3 regions of the Chungangia koreensis genome follow, and region 2 is predicted to be linked to each of the others. Evidence: riboswitches for the same ligand, from Rfam matches in the RefSeq annotation. Region 2 holds a riboswitch; each other region holds the start of a gene.
What was found. A riboswitch is a leader RNA that binds a small molecule or an ion and turns the genes downstream of it on or off. The one in region 2 is predicted to bind S-adenosylmethionine.

Region 1 (4,996 bases), on a different contig from region 2:
TGGAGTACCTAATACTGCTATTCGACCACCTGTCTCTTCAAGTACTTGGGAAAGGGCGATACCCGCTGCAACACTTGTTGTACCAATGATATTATGTCCGCAAGCATGCCCTAATCCTGGTAATGCGTCGTACTCAGCAAGGAAAGCAATAGTAGGACCTTCCACCCCACTATCCTTCACTGCAAAGAATGAAGTTTCGTGGCCAGCGACTGCGGTCTGTACATCAAATCCAGCTTCTGTCAGAGTTTCTATATGTCTCTCACTTGCAAAGAACTCCTGATTCCCGATTTCGGGATTTGCATGGATTACCTGGCTTGTTTCGATGTACTTCTCCCGATTTTGCTCGATGGATTCCGTGATTAAATCTAAACCGTTCAACGTTGTACTCATGATAACTCCTCCTCTTTGGAATTAAAGTCCTTCATACACCTCAAGTAATTCTTCTTCTGTGATGTCAACGACAAACGATCCGCCGTTCGTATCTTTCTTCACTGCTTCTTCCACTTCTTCTGAATGGTAAAGTTCAACGATGCGATTGAATGTTTCGTTGTCCTTGTCTTCACCACGTGCTGCGAAAATGTTTACATAAGGGATAGCATTTTTGTCAGCACCATCTTCTAGGTAAATTGGATCTTTTGCTGGGTCGAAACCAGCTTGACCAGCTACACCATTGTTAATGACAGAAATGGCTACATCCGGCAATACAAGCGGTGTTTGTTGCGCAACCATAGGGATGATGTCTAAGTTTTTAGGATTTTCTTCGATCTTGGATGGGTCTCCGAATAATCCGAAATCGTCTGCCAATGTAATGAGTCCAGCAGATTCAAGCAACAGCAATGCACGTGCTTGGTTGGATGGATCATCTGGAATTGCGACCTTTGCTCCTTCTTCAATTTCGTTTACATCTTTTATTTTTTCCGAATAAATACCCATTGGAGCAATTAGAGTTGCACCGATCGGTACCAAGTCTGCGCCCGTCTCTTCTGTGAATGCACTAAGGAATGCAATGTGTTGGAATGAGTTCAAGTCAATGTCACCGTCTTGTAATGCTTTGTTAGGAAGTGAGTAGTCAGCAAACTCGATCAGTTCAATTTCAATGCCTTCTGCTGCAGCTTTCTTTTTCAAGATCGGCCATACTTCACCGTCAGTTCCTGTGACACCGATTTTTACTTTTTTAGTTTCTGAGTCTCCACCTTCACTTGAAGCGGAGTCGCCACAAGCTGCTAATACTGTTGCCGCTAGTAAGACAAATAGGAATAACCAGATTTTTTTCATGATGTATATCTCCTCTTTTATATGTTTTATGTCGTTCGTATCGTATTTAACGTCGCATAATTTTTCGTGATAATGTGTTTCCGATCCATTGCGCAATTTGCACTAGGGTAATTAAGATCACAACCGTTACAAGCATGACACTCCAGTCGAAACGCTGATAACCGTACGTCTGTGCTATATGTCCGAGACCGCCTGCCCCGACAGTTCCGGCCATCGCGGAGAAGTCAATCAGACTGATGCTCATGAATGTTAGACCCAACACTAACGGTCCAAGCGCTTCCGGGATTAAAACTGTAAAAATAATTTGGTATGGACTCGCTCCCATTGCTTTTGCAGCTTCTACTACACCAGGATCGATACTGACTAAATTGTTCTCGACTACACGGGCGATTGAAAATGCTGCAACAATCGTCATGGGGAATACCGCTCCGCCAATACCAATCGAACTTCCTACAACAATCCGGGTTAATGGACTGATCGCAAATAGGAAAATGATGAACGGAATGGGACGTATGAGATTAATCAAGAAGTTCAGTAAGTTAAAAATAATGCGGTTCTCAAGAAGGTTTCCTCTACGAGTAACGTAGAGCGTTAGCCCAATGGCAATCCCAAAAATCGAACCTAAAATTAGGGTGATGGCCACCATCAGGATCGTTTCTCCTGTTGCCTCAACGATCCTCGGCCAAAATGTTTCCCAATCTACCTTCATGCTGGTCATTCTACGGACACCTCCTCAATCTCCACCATGTTGTTTAAATCACTGATGACTTGTTGGATTAAGGTCTCATCACCTTCAAAAGAAACTAACAGGTTTCCTATAAGCTTCTGTTGTAACTCGCGTACAGAACCATACACGATATTCACATCGACTCCATACTTCCGGGTAACTCGGGATAACACAGGATCCCCTGCCACTTCTCCTTTGAAGATGACACGGTATAGGCGTTTACCGCCTCGTTCCCTCCATTCATTCAACAAATGATCGGACGGACGATCTTTTTGTACAGATTCGATAAACCTTTGTGTCGTCGAATGTTGCGGGTCCGTGAAAGTGTCAAATACCGAGCCCTGCTCGATGACTTCCCCATTCTCCATGACAGCGACCCGATCACAAATCGTTTGAATGACGTTCATCTCATGTGTAATCAATAAAATCGTTAATCCTAAATCTTTATTGACCTTTTTTAAGAGTTTCAGGATTTCTGCCGTTGTATCCGGATCGAGAGCAGAAGTGGCTTCGTCACAGATTAGAATATCCGGCGATGTAGCAAGTGCCCGCGCTATGCCGACCCGCTGTTTCTGACCGCCTGACAGCTGTTCCGGATAATCGTTTGCTTTATCGGACAAACCAACAAATCTCAGCAATTCTGCGACACGTTCATTGATTTCCTTCTTCGGCACTCCTGCCAATTTCAACGGATACGCTACATTTCCCGCAACTGTCCGTGAGTTGAATAAGTTAAAGTTTTGGAAGATCATCCCGATCCGGCGGCGAAGTTTGCGTAACTCCTTCTGCGAAAGACTTGCTACGTCTACTCCCTGTACGGAAACCGTACCGCTTGTCGGCCGTTCCAACATATTGACCAAGCGGAGCAACGTACTTTTCCCAGCGCCACTAAAACCGATGATTCCGAAGATTTCTCCCTGCTCGACGGAGAGAGATACCTCCTTTACTGCATGCACCTCCCGGTTGGCGAGCCGGAATGTCTTGGCCGCCTGCTTAAATTCGATCATGCTTTTGCCTCCTCAAGCTGTAACTGATTCTTTGCAGACAATGCTGTGTGCAGTCATCTACCTTTCTTTTACCGAACGAAAAAGAGCCCTCTTTTTTCTTATCCACAAGAAAAAAGAAGGCTCCCATTAAGAAAACCATCTCGTTCTCATCTTTCAAATGCAATAAGCATTTGCAGGAATTGGCACAGAGTTCATTCGTCATGAACCAGCTGCCGAGATGTCATAGGGCCTGTCCCTCGATCTCTCTGGATAAGAAAGTGATGTATTGCTATTCGATTGTTGCAAGAATTGATTCTTACTTTAGGACTTTAAAGCAGAAAAGTCAACTAACTTAATAAAATAAAACTATTCTGATAGTTGAAAGGGTTTTCTCATTTAAGGAATTCTTGTATTTCTGTCATGACTTCTTTCAGTATATCAATCGATTTTAAAGCATTTCCTTCAACATCCAATGCATGCCCTACACGAGGAATCACTTTACTAATCATATTTGGATTCTGCTCTACCAAGGCCACTCGCTCTTCGCTATAAATTTGGTCTGCATCCCCAATAATCGATAGTCCTTTCTGTGTGCTGTTCCTCATCGAAGTGAGCACATCCTCCCGATGAATCAGAGGTGTTTGCCAAACGGCCTTGGCATTCTTGAACTCTTCTCTCATTAATTCGGAGCTAAGTGCGATTGTTCCAAGTGATTTCGCAATGAAGCAATAATTTGGGTAGTGTTTCTTTCCCAAAATAGCGTCAATGACTGTTTGTACATCAATTTTAATAGCTTCACCAAGCTCTTCATTCGTAAAATCGTCATATGCCTCGTCATTATAATTGTATGTCACTTGCAATAAGTCATAGTGTAGTTGTTCAGAGAAATGATTTGCGTAATGAAGTAACGGCGCCTGTGCTGTATAGCCTGAACCGGGCAACACGACCATCAGTCCAACCGCCTCCTCTCTCGTGAAATAATTGAATGGAATAATCATTTCTTTATATCCACTTACATAACCTTTCATCCTACATTCCCCCATTCACCGGTAACTGATAGACGACTTCCTCTCCAAACTTTAAGTCTGTCGGTTGGAAACCGGAACTCACGTAAAGCTTTTTTGCCCACTCATTGTCCGGATCAACTGTTAAACGGATGACTTCGCAACGCGGATGCCGTTCTGTGATCCACTGAATCATTTCCGATAAGGCTGCTTTTCCGAAGCCCTTTCCTTGAAATTCGTGATCAATGAAGAATCCGTTAATCCAATAACTGTCTGTCGTTTTTTCCTCATAAGCATGCATGACGAATCCAACCATTTGATGTTGGTCGTAAATCGCAAACGGAATATATTCGACATTGTCCCCATCCGGTTTAATGTAGACCTTAGAAAGAGATACAGCGACAGTCGGTACAAAGCCTTTTTGTTCGTCTGCAACAGTTAGATTCAATGCTTCTTTCCAATTCTCTCTTGTGACGATGATCAATTTGACCATTTCAATACCTCGCTTGGTTTGATTTTTGACTTATTCTCCTTATTTTGTTTGTATTCCTGCCAAAAATAAAAAAAGCCGGTGAAATTCACCGACTCAACTAACAATCATTCCACTTGTATACATGAACACTGTCCGTTGGTCGTGCTACACGGACCTACACAACTTTCATATCCCTTTCAAAACTCTTAAAACATGATCTTCGTCGATTTGGACACGCTGTCCATCGTTCAATGTAACTTCCATTGGGAAAACGGCAGATACTTTGTCAGAGAAGTACCATCTTCTTCCTGGTGGAGTAAGCAGTAAGAACGAGCCTTCTTGTCGCTGACCCATGAACGTTAAACCAGCGGGATTCGGTTCCTTCCGATCCCGTTCAGGAACACCTAATTGGTTTAAAACATCATATGCTTCTTTAGGATCTTCAACGACTAAACTCATTTCGCTGACGTAATAAATGCTCTCAACCGTAAATGGATGAACACGGTTTTCAGTGATTGTCGGTCGCGCTATA
Region 2 (4,996 bases):
TGTAAAGGAATACCCCCAAAACAGCGCCTCTCCATATGGTATTTTTATTAAGCTTTAGCAAGCTTTTATGAAAGACCAGCATCAACAAAATGGCACCGATCATGAATCTGCCAGCTAAGATCTGATAGGGAGAATAATATCCAAGTGACACTGCACTGGCAACAAAACCACTCCCCCAAATAACGGCTGTAACAATCAGCCCGATTTCTCCTAAGTATCTTTTCATTTTCTTTCCCCAACTCATTTTTTACTATTAGTATATCGTATATTTTTTCAGAAAGTAGAGGAAAGCAAAAAGGATTCCTATGCGGAATCCTTTTTAGACGATATAACCTAATGATCGTAATGTATTATTCATAAATGCTTCCGTATAAAGGAAGATATATTCCCGCTCCGGCTCTTGAAAAAGATCATGGTAGCAATTTTTCCACTCTCTATATTGGAACTCTCTCATCTGCTGGCTTTGCATCCACCGTAATGCATATCTCGGATCTGTAATCTTGTCCCGTTCAGCTGTATGCATAAGTACCGGCATACTAATCTCTTGTCCTTTTGTCTGGAAAGTGGTTCTCATTAATCCTTGAAGTTCACTATACCAACTCGACGTAATCACAGGATTATAAAGGGGATCATCCTTTTCAAGTTTGTATACATCAAAATTACGGGTCATTTGCTTTATAGGCAGATCATGTTTGATTTTCATATTCGTCGCAATCTTACCGATTCCCGTTAATGTCTTTGGGGGAGTCTGGACTAAGTGAAGCCAAGGAGAGCTTAATACCACTCCAGCGATACTGAGTTCCTTACTATGCAATTTATTCATCATTAAAGTTGCGCCCATTCCGTGTCCGATGACAAAAAGAGGTAAATTATGAGAAAGGCCAACCTTCACCAATTCATGAACAAACTTTTCATATTCTTCAAAACTTGAATCATGGGCAGCATGTGAAAGACTTGCATCCCCGTGTCCAGGGAGATCTCCCATCACCACATGGAACCCAGCAGTACGAAACCGCTCAATCAGCCAGGCATAGCGCCGATGATGTTCATAAGCACTATGTACGATAGCAACCACAGCTTTCGGCTGCCCTTCAGCTTCCCATTTCCACATGCTATTCCCTCCTATTGTACTAGTACGTTCCCTGACTCTTTTCTATTGAAACGTTTCTCTGTTGGTGCCTAATTTGCTACTATTATTATACAATAATAAAGGAAAGAGGTGACAAAGATGATTTATCCTTATAAGGAAAAAACCCCACAAATTGACCCATCCGTTTATATTGCGGATTATACGACTATTTCGGGCGATGTAACGATTGGGCCTGAATCATCGGTATGGTTCAATTCCGTCATCCGGGGTGATGTTGCACCAACGATTATTGGCAAAAAAGTGAACATCCAAGATTTATGCTGTCTTCATCAAAGTCCTGGAAACCCACTTATTTTAGAGGACAATGTAACGATTGGCCATCAAGTGACGCTACATAGTTGTATTGTGCGAAAAGGGGCATTAGTCGGAATGGGGTCCATCATTTTAGACGGTGCTGAAATTGGAGAAGGCGCCTTCATCGGAGCAGGTACACTGGTACCGCCTGGAAAGAAAATTCCTCCAGGTATGTTGGCTTTCGGCAGTCCAGTAAAAGTTGTCCGTGAACTAAATGATGAAGACAAAATGGAAATGAATCGCATTTACAACGAGTACGCTGAAAAGGCACAAATTTATAAACAACATCAAAAATGACAAATGAAAAGGAATCTGCTTACCCTTACAGGTTTGCAGATTCCTTCTTATTTATAATCCTGCTTTTTCTTTCAATGCAGCAGCCTTATCAGTTTTCTCCCAAGGAACATCGATATCCGTACGGCCGAAGTGACCATACGCAGCTGTTTGCTTGTAAATCGCACGGCGTAGATCAAGCATCTTAATAATACCTGCAGGACGAAGGTCGAATAACTCGCGTACCCACTCGACAAGATCTTTTTCTTCTGCCTTACCAGTTCCAAATGTATCAATTGCAATGGATACCGGTTTGGCCACACCGATTGCATATGCCAATTGGACTTCACAACGATCAGCAAGACCTGCTGCAACGATGTTCTTTGCTACATAACGCGCAGCATATGCCGCAGATCGGTCCACCTTTGTCGGATCCTTACCGGAAAATGCACCGCCTCCATGGCGTGCATAACCTCCATATGTGTCTACGATGATTTTACGGCCAGTAAGACCTGCATCCCCTTGAGGTCCGCCGATCACGAAACGGCCTGTCGGATTAATGAAGTACTTTGTGTTTTCGTCGATCAATTCAGCAGGAACTACCGGCTGAATTACATACTCTTTAAGATTGCGCTGAATTTGTTCAAGTGTCACTTCCGGATGATGCTGAGTTGAAATGACTATCGTATCGATGCGCACCGGATTATTGTTTTCATCATATTCAACCGTGACTTGCGTTTTTCCATCCGGACGCAAGTAAGGAAGAATGTCCTCTTTTCTTACTTCAGCTAAACGGCGTGCCAATTTGTGCGCCAAACTGATTGGAAGCGGCATAAGCTCTGGTGTTTCATTACAAGCAAAACCGAACATCAGACCTTGGTCTCCTGCTCCGATTGCTTCAAGTTCTGCATCACTCATTGACCCTTCACGTGCTTCCAAAGCCTGATCAACGCCCATTGCGATATCAGCGGATTGCTCATCAATGGCAGTCAATACAGCCGAAGTCTCTGAGTCAAAACCATATTTAGCGCGTGTGTAGCCGATTTCACGAACAGTTTCACGAACAACTTTCGGAATATCGACATAAGTCGATGTCGTGATTTCCCCTGCTACTAAAACAAGTCCTGTTGTAACAGTCGTTTCACATGCCACACGTGCATTAGGGTCTTCTGTCAAAATGGCATCCAAAATCGCATCAGAGATCTGATCACAAATTTTATCCGGATGTCCTTCCGTTACGGATTCCGACGTAAATAGACGGCGATTTGTCAATTGTATTCCTCCTTCAAATCGTGCGAGATTGCTCTCAAGTTTGATACGGTACTCATTTCCCATGTCAAGTCTTCCCGAAGGTTTGAACTTCTATAGCCGTTCCGGGCTTCTGCACACGAGGTTCAGGTCGATTCGTCCAAAAAAAAACTTTCCCCAACAGACGAACTCCATGCCATGACCCATATCGATCATCTTCCGCTGAAGTCCTTCACTAAATGAGGAAAGGATTCTCTTCTTAAAACACCTTTCACTCTTATCGTCCAAGGTCAATTCCTTGCCTCAGGTTGAGCACCTTTGCCATTACTACTTTGTTCATAACAACAGGTTGCCGGGTTTCATAGGGCCTGACCCCTCCACCTGCTCGGAATAAGAGTATCCGTTCAATTTTACATCATACGAAAACAGTCTGTTCGTGTCAATTGATTTCAATTGTTACAATTTATTGATGAACAATTAAAAGACTTGTGCATACAATTAGTATAGTTTATTATCTAAATGTGTTATACTAATTCACACGAAATGACCTATTAAGTTAGGAATATCAGCGAAGGAAGGTACATATCCATGATTTCAGCGAAAATTGATAATGGGCTTAAAGAATTAATGGCAAGTGAACATGTGCATATCCAGTTATCTGTACCCCAATTGGTAGAAAAAGCAACATCCCGCGGGGAAGCAGTATTATCTTCAACTGGTGCATTGACTGCCGAAACCGGCAAATACACTGGCCGTTCGCCTAAAGACAAATTTATTGTCGAAGAGCCTTCCTCCTTTGAAAAAATAGATTGGGGCTCTGTTAATCAGCCGATTGCTGCAGACAAATTCGATGCTTTATATAATAAAGTACTGAACCACTTAAAGACAAGAGATGAGCTTTTCGTTTTCAAAGGATTTGCAGGGGCAGATCCAGAATCACGCCTTGCCATTCAAGTCGTGAATGAATTCGCTTGGCATAATCTTTTTGTTCATCAATTATTCATCCGTCCAACAGAAGATGAATTAAAAACACATGAATCTCAATTCACGATTGTTTCTGCACCAACATTCAAAGCGGATCCTGCAGTAGATGGTACAAATTCTGAAACATTCATCATCGTTTCAATGGAAAAACGCATTGTTCTAATTGGCGGTACTGAATATGCTGGAGAAATGAAAAAATCCATCTTCTCCATTATGAACTACTTGCTCCCTGAACAAGGTATTCTACCAATGCACTGCTCGGCTAACGTAGGTGAAGACGGTGATGTTGCTTTGTTCTTCGGTCTTTCCGGAACAGGAAAAACGACACTATCTGCAGATGCCGACCGTAAACTGATTGGTGACGATGAGCATGGTTGGTCTGACAATGGAGTTTTCAACATCGAAGGTGGTTGCTACGCGAAGTGTATCAATCTATCCGAAGAGAAGGAGCCACAAATTTTTAATGCGATCCAATTCGGCGCTGTCCTTGAAAACGTGGTATTGGATGAGCAAACACGCAAACCGGATTACGATAATGGTTCCCTTACTGAAAATACTCGTGCAGCTTATCCCATCCAGGCGATCGACAATATCGTTGAGCCGTCCGTAGCGGGACATCCGAAAGCAATCATCTTCTTGACTGCTGATGCATTCGGCGTACTGCCTCCAATCAGTAAATTGACGAAAGAACAAGCCATGTACCACTTCCTAAGTGGTTTCACTTCTAAACTTGCTGGAACAGAACGTGGTATCACTACTCCGCAAGCAACGTTCTCAACTTGCTTCGGTTCACCGTTCCTGCCACTTCCTGCTGCTGTATATGCTGAAATGCTCGGAGACAAAATCGACCAGCATGGTTCACAAGTATTCTTGGTGAATACTGGCTGGACTGGCGGCGAATACGGTGTAGGTAGCCGTATGAAGCTAAGTTATACACGTGCTATGGTAAGAGCTGCCCTAAACGGAGAATTGAACAATATACAAACGGAAGTAAATGAAATTTTCGGCCTTGAAATGCCGAAAGAAATTCCAGGTGTTCCTTCTGAA
Region 3 (4,996 bases), on a different contig from region 2:
AACACGTTTCGGTACAAAATTGGAAGCGGAACAGGAAGTGTTAGTGAACATCGCGGACATTGCAAATAACTTGTTCGCCATGGAATCCGCATTATTACGTACGGAAAAAGCAATCGCACGTGACGGAGAGGAAAAGGCAGCACAGAAGATCCTCTATACAGAGATCTTCTGTCAAGAGGCTATGGAGCAAATCGAGAGAGATGCAAAGGAAACATTGATCGCTTCTGTCGAAGGAGACGACCTACGTATGATGCTTTCCGCGCTTCGTAAGCTGACCCGTTACAATCCGAAGAACTTGATCAAATTGAAGCGTGAGGCTTCGGTCAAATTGATCGATGCGGAAAAATATGTAGTTTGATAAAAAAAGGAGACCGGATCGCTTAAAGCGGTCCGGTCAATTTATTTAATAAACCTCCCAATACTACCGAACAGACTTTGCATAAGTCGTTTTTTATTAATCAGCAGTTCTCGCCACTTCGCTTTCCGTGGGCTTGGCTTCAGCCTCCTCGTCACTACGTTCCTGCGGGGTCTTCAGCTCAAGCTATTCCCACAGGAGTCTACGTGGAGAGAACTGCTTGTTATACAATTTTGAATGAATTTATCCACATAATACTATCTATTTTAGTATGTGCAATAAGCGGAAGGCGGCGACTCCTGCGGGACAGCGAGACAGTCCAAGACCCCGCAAGCGCAGCGAGGAGGCTTGGCGCGAGCCCGCGGAAAGCGACCGTCTGGAGAGATTGCTCCAGATATATCTTCTGCAGTAATAATAATTCTTTTTTAAACTTTACGATCGATTAGTCGATATGCATTGTTTTATCCTATTGAACCGAAGCATCCTGTCAAAGAAAGGACTTGTTCAATTCATTTTGATACAATGAAAAGAAAAAAGGAGATAATCCATGACACTTACATACTATGGTTATCCAAAATGCGGCACGTGCAGAAAAGCAAAGAAATGGCTGGACGAACAAGGGATCGACTATACCGACAATAATATTGCGGAAACCCCTCCGTCTGCTGAACAATTAAAGGAATATATCCAAAACAGCGGACTACCCCTTAAAAAGTTCTTCAATACAAGCGGTCTCAAATACAAAGAGTTAAATCTAAAGGACAAGCTACCAACAATGTCTGATGAAGAACAAATTCAATTACTTGCGTCAGATGGAATGCTGATTAAACGGCCGATTGTTTCAGATGGAAAAAAGGTCACTGTCGGCTTTAAAGAAAATGAATTTGAAGAGGCGTGGAGTCGTTAAATCATCTTGTATTTCAAGTGAAATTATGTAACACTTATGCTGAATGTATTTAAATGCTGGAGGGGTCCAAATGAGCTTGCCAAAAGAACTTAAATATTCAAAAGAACACGAATGGGTAAAACTTGAAGACGGCAAAGTACGTATCGGCATTACAGAATTTGCACAATCCGAACTAGGTGATATCGTATTTGTTGAGCTGCCGCAAGTCGGCGACGACATTAAAGTTGACGATGCTTTCGGAAGTGTGGAATCTGTTAAGACGGTTTCAGAACTTTATGCGCCAATCAGCGGTAAAGTAGTGGAAGTGAATGGACGTTTAGAAGACAGCCCGGAATTGGTTAACGAAGATTCCTACGGTGACGCGTGGATGATAGTGGTTGAGCCTGCCGATTTGGCGGAGTTGGATGCTCTATTATCTGCTGAAGAATATGAAGAATTGATCAATGCCTGAGCATACATGAAAACGCCGACATTCTGCCGGCGTTTTTTTCATTAACTATAAAAAGTGAATGAAACCGTGTGGAAAGGTGGATAACGGTTCATTTAGGGTAAAATGTTCGTATAGATGATCCGGAGAGTCAATTTACCCAATGGTATCTGCCGGAAAACGGTGATTAGGGGTGCTTGCGATGTTTGGTGAAAAAGTGATCATTGTAGAAGGTCTTTCTGATAAGAAAAGGATTGAGCCGCTCATAGCAGAACCTGTCGTCATTTTGTGTACGAATGGGACAGTTAGCCCGACGAGGCTGGAAGAACTGATGGCACCATATGATGGATCGGAACTTTTTGTCTTTGTCGATGCTGATAAATCGGGCGAGAAATTGAGAGCATTGTTTAAACGAGAATACCCAGAGGCGATGCATTTATATACAGAACCAGTTTATCGTGAGGTGGCTACCACCCCTATTAAAGTTTTAGCAAACCTACTAATGGCTGCAAATATTGATATACGCAGCGAATTTTTTGTGTAAGGGTGATTCGATGTTAGAATGGACGCGTGCGGACTTTGAACAGCAAAAAGAACAATCGAATGTTACAGCGTTTTACTTATATACGCCTTTATGCGGCACGTGCCAAGTCGCTGGAAAAATGATGGACGTTGTCGCGGAATTGGTTAAGGATGTGCCGATCGGCAAGGCCAATCTCAATTATTTGGAAGACTTGGCGATCGATTATGAAATCGAAAGCGTTCCGTGCCTCGTAATTACCGAGAACGGTGAATTGAAAGAAAAAATTTACGCTTTTCAGTCTGTTCCACATCTATATGAAAAATTGAAGAAATGACCTTGACGAAGATACTTTGCCGTGTTAAAGTAACCATTAATGTGTTTCATAATTGAATATGTTTGCTCTTATTGCGAGAGGTGGAGGGATGTGCCCGATGAAACCCGGCAACCGTCATGAAAATGAAATGGTGCCAATTCACACAAAGCGAAGGCTTTGGTAGATGAGAGAATGGACGATCGTTTTTACGTATGCGTAACCTTTCTGCTCTTCTTGCGGAAAGGTTTTTATTTTGGGGTAAGAATATAGATAGAACGCCAATTATTGAGACATACAGGAAATTTGGTTCGGAGGTGAGAAGGATTTGATTGAGTTAACTAACATTACGAAAACTTTCCAAACGGATAAAGGAACGTTGACTGCCGTGGACAGTGTGAACCTTTCGGTACGTCAAGGTGAAATATTTGGTGTGATCGGCTATAGTGGTGCCGGAAAAAGTACATTGATCCGGTTGTTGAACGGATTGGAAAAGCCTACTGCCGGAACGGTTACTGTGAACGGACAAGAAATTTCATCCATTAGTGGTCAGAAGCTGCGGAACGCCCGACAGAAAGTCAGCATGATCTTCCAGCATTTCAACTTGCTTTGGTCCAGAACGGTTGCCGAAAATATCGAATTCCCTCTTGAAATAGCAGGGGTTGCTAAAGAACAACGAAAAAAACGTGTTCTAGAACTAATCGAATTGGTCGGTCTCACTGGGAGAGAAAATGCTTTTCCGTCACAACTATCAGGTGGACAAAAGCAGCGCGTCGGAATTGCACGTGCCCTCGCCAATGAACCGGAAGTCCTTCTCTGTGATGAAGCGACATCGGCTCTGGATCCGGAAACGACGGATTCCATTTTGGAGTTGCTGGTGGATATTAATGAGCGATTGGGATTGACGATTGTCCTCATTACTCATGAAATGCACGTCATCCGTAAAATCTGTCATCGTGTTGCTGTAATGGAAGCAGGAAAAGTAGTGGAGTTAGGAAATGTGTTGGAGGTATTCCAATCTCCGAAACAACAGATCACGAAGCGATTTGTAGCTCAAATTACCGAGTCGGGGGATTCTATAGAAACGGTTTCGAAATTATTGAGTCAATTTAACACCGGTAAGCTCATCAAGCTTATATTCGTAGGTGATCGAACTGAACAGCCAATCCTTTCGAGATTGATCAGAAATTTCGATGTGGAAGTGAATATTGCTCACGGCAATGTTTCTCATACGAAGGGTGGAGCTTACGGAACCCTGATCCTTCACATTGACGGGAAACCCGAATTGATCAATCAGGCTATCCAGTTCCTTCATGATGAAGGAGTCAAAACGGAGGTGTTAACACATGCTTAGTCAGTTATTTCCGAATGTCGACTGGGAACTGATGTGGGAAGCAACTCTCGAGACACTGTATATGACAGCGATCGCAACTGCACTGACTTTTGTAATCGGTCTTGCTTTAGGGATTTTGCTCTTTTTGACAAGTCCTCATCAATTATGGGCGAATCGGTTTTCAAATATATTAACAGGTGCATTCGTGAATATATTCAGATCGATTCCATTCATTATTTTAATCATCCTATTAATACCGTTGACGAAATTCTTGCTCGGCTCCATCCGCGGACCGAATGCAGCTTTGCCGGCTCTGATAATCGGAGCGGCACCGTTCTATGCAAGGATGGTATTGATTGCACTTCGTGAGATTGATAAAGGGGTAATTGAGGCAGCGAGATCAATGGGTGCCAAGACTTCGACAATCATATTCAAAGTACTCTTCCCCGAGTCATTACCAGCTTTACTTTCCGGTATTACCGTCACTGCCATTGCTCTGATTGGCTATACCGCGATGGCTGGAATCATTGGTGCCGGCGGACTTGGAAACCTTGTTTATATGGACGGTTTCCAGCGAAGCAGGGAAGACGTTACATTTGTAGGTACAGTTTTAATCTTAATCATGGTGTTCCTCATCCAGTGGATCGGGGATTCCATTACATCCAGGATTGACAAACGATAAGGTGACAACGGGGGAACCCGTCCACATAGACATTTTGAAGACAAAAGGAGAGTTTACAACGATGAAGAAGTTTGTAGCAGGAATTGTATTATCCGTCAGTGCTTTAGCATTAGCAGCTTGCGGAACAAGTGATGAAGGATCTTCGAACGGATCCGGCAATGGCAGCGAACTGAAAGAATTGAAAGTTGGTGCTTCCAATACTCCACATGCTGTCATTTTAGAGCAAGCGAAGCCGCTTCTTGAAGAAAAAGGCATCGAGCTTGTAATCGAGGAATATACAGAGTACGTTATGCCAAACCAAGACTTGGATTCTGGTGATTTGGACGCTAACTACTTCCAACACATTCCGTACCTTGAATTGCAAATCAAAGACCACGGCTATGACTTTGTCAATGCTGGTGGCATCCATATCGAACCAATCGGAATCTATTCGAAGAAATATAAATCTCTTGATGAACT

Region 1: it holds a riboswitch for S-adenosylmethionine, as region 2 does, so the genes downstream of both, ACFOZY_RS00155 (methionine ABC transporter ATP-binding protein) here and metK (methionine adenosyltransferase) in region 2, are expected to answer to the same signal.
Region 3: it holds a riboswitch for S-adenosylmethionine, as region 2 does, so the genes downstream of both, ACFOZY_RS13280 (methionine ABC transporter ATP-binding protein) here and metK (methionine adenosyltransferase) in region 2, are expected to answer to the same signal.

What each region holds. Positions count from the first base shown of each region.
Region 1 is NZ_JBHSEC010000001.1:20,066-25,061, reverse strand. Features, by position in the region: gene ACFOZY_RS00170 (M20 family metallopeptidase) at 1-390, opposite strand, end outside; gene ACFOZY_RS00165 (MetQ/NlpA family ABC transporter substrate-binding protein) at 412-1,275, opposite strand; gene ACFOZY_RS00160 (methionine ABC transporter permease) at 1,322-1,993, opposite strand; gene ACFOZY_RS00155 (methionine ABC transporter ATP-binding protein) at 1,990-3,009, opposite strand; SAM riboswitch class I at 3,153-3,265, opposite strand; gene ACFOZY_RS00150 (hypothetical protein) at 3,381-4,016, opposite strand; gene ACFOZY_RS00145 (GNAT family N-acetyltransferase) at 4,018-4,485, opposite strand; gene ACFOZY_RS00140 (hypothetical protein) at 4,651-4,996, opposite strand, start outside.
Region 2 is NZ_JBHSEC010000005.1:2,030-7,025, reverse strand. Features, by position in the region: gene ACFOZY_RS04390 (DMT family transporter) at 1-226, opposite strand, end outside; gene ACFOZY_RS04385 (alpha/beta hydrolase) at 320-1,111, opposite strand; gene ACFOZY_RS04380 (gamma carbonic anhydrase) at 1,229-1,741, shown strand; gene metK (methionine adenosyltransferase) at 1,793-2,989, opposite strand; SAM riboswitch class I at 3,240-3,362, opposite strand; gene pckA (phosphoenolpyruvate carboxykinase (ATP)) at 3,554-4,996, shown strand, end outside.
Region 3 is NZ_JBHSEC010000020.1:58,484-63,479, reverse strand. Features, by position in the region: gene ACFOZY_RS13305 (acyl-CoA dehydrogenase family protein) at 1-358, shown strand, start outside; gene ACFOZY_RS13300 (arsenate reductase family protein) at 903-1,262, shown strand; gene gcvH (glycine cleavage system protein GcvH) at 1,333-1,713, shown strand; gene ACFOZY_RS13290 (toprim domain-containing protein) at 1,892-2,233, shown strand; gene ACFOZY_RS13285 (thioredoxin family protein) at 2,244-2,546, shown strand; SAM riboswitch class I at 2,612-2,716, shown strand; gene ACFOZY_RS13280 (methionine ABC transporter ATP-binding protein) at 2,851-3,876, shown strand; gene ACFOZY_RS13275 (methionine ABC transporter permease) at 3,869-4,537, shown strand; gene ACFOZY_RS13270 (MetQ/NlpA family ABC transporter substrate-binding protein) at 4,599-4,996, shown strand, end outside.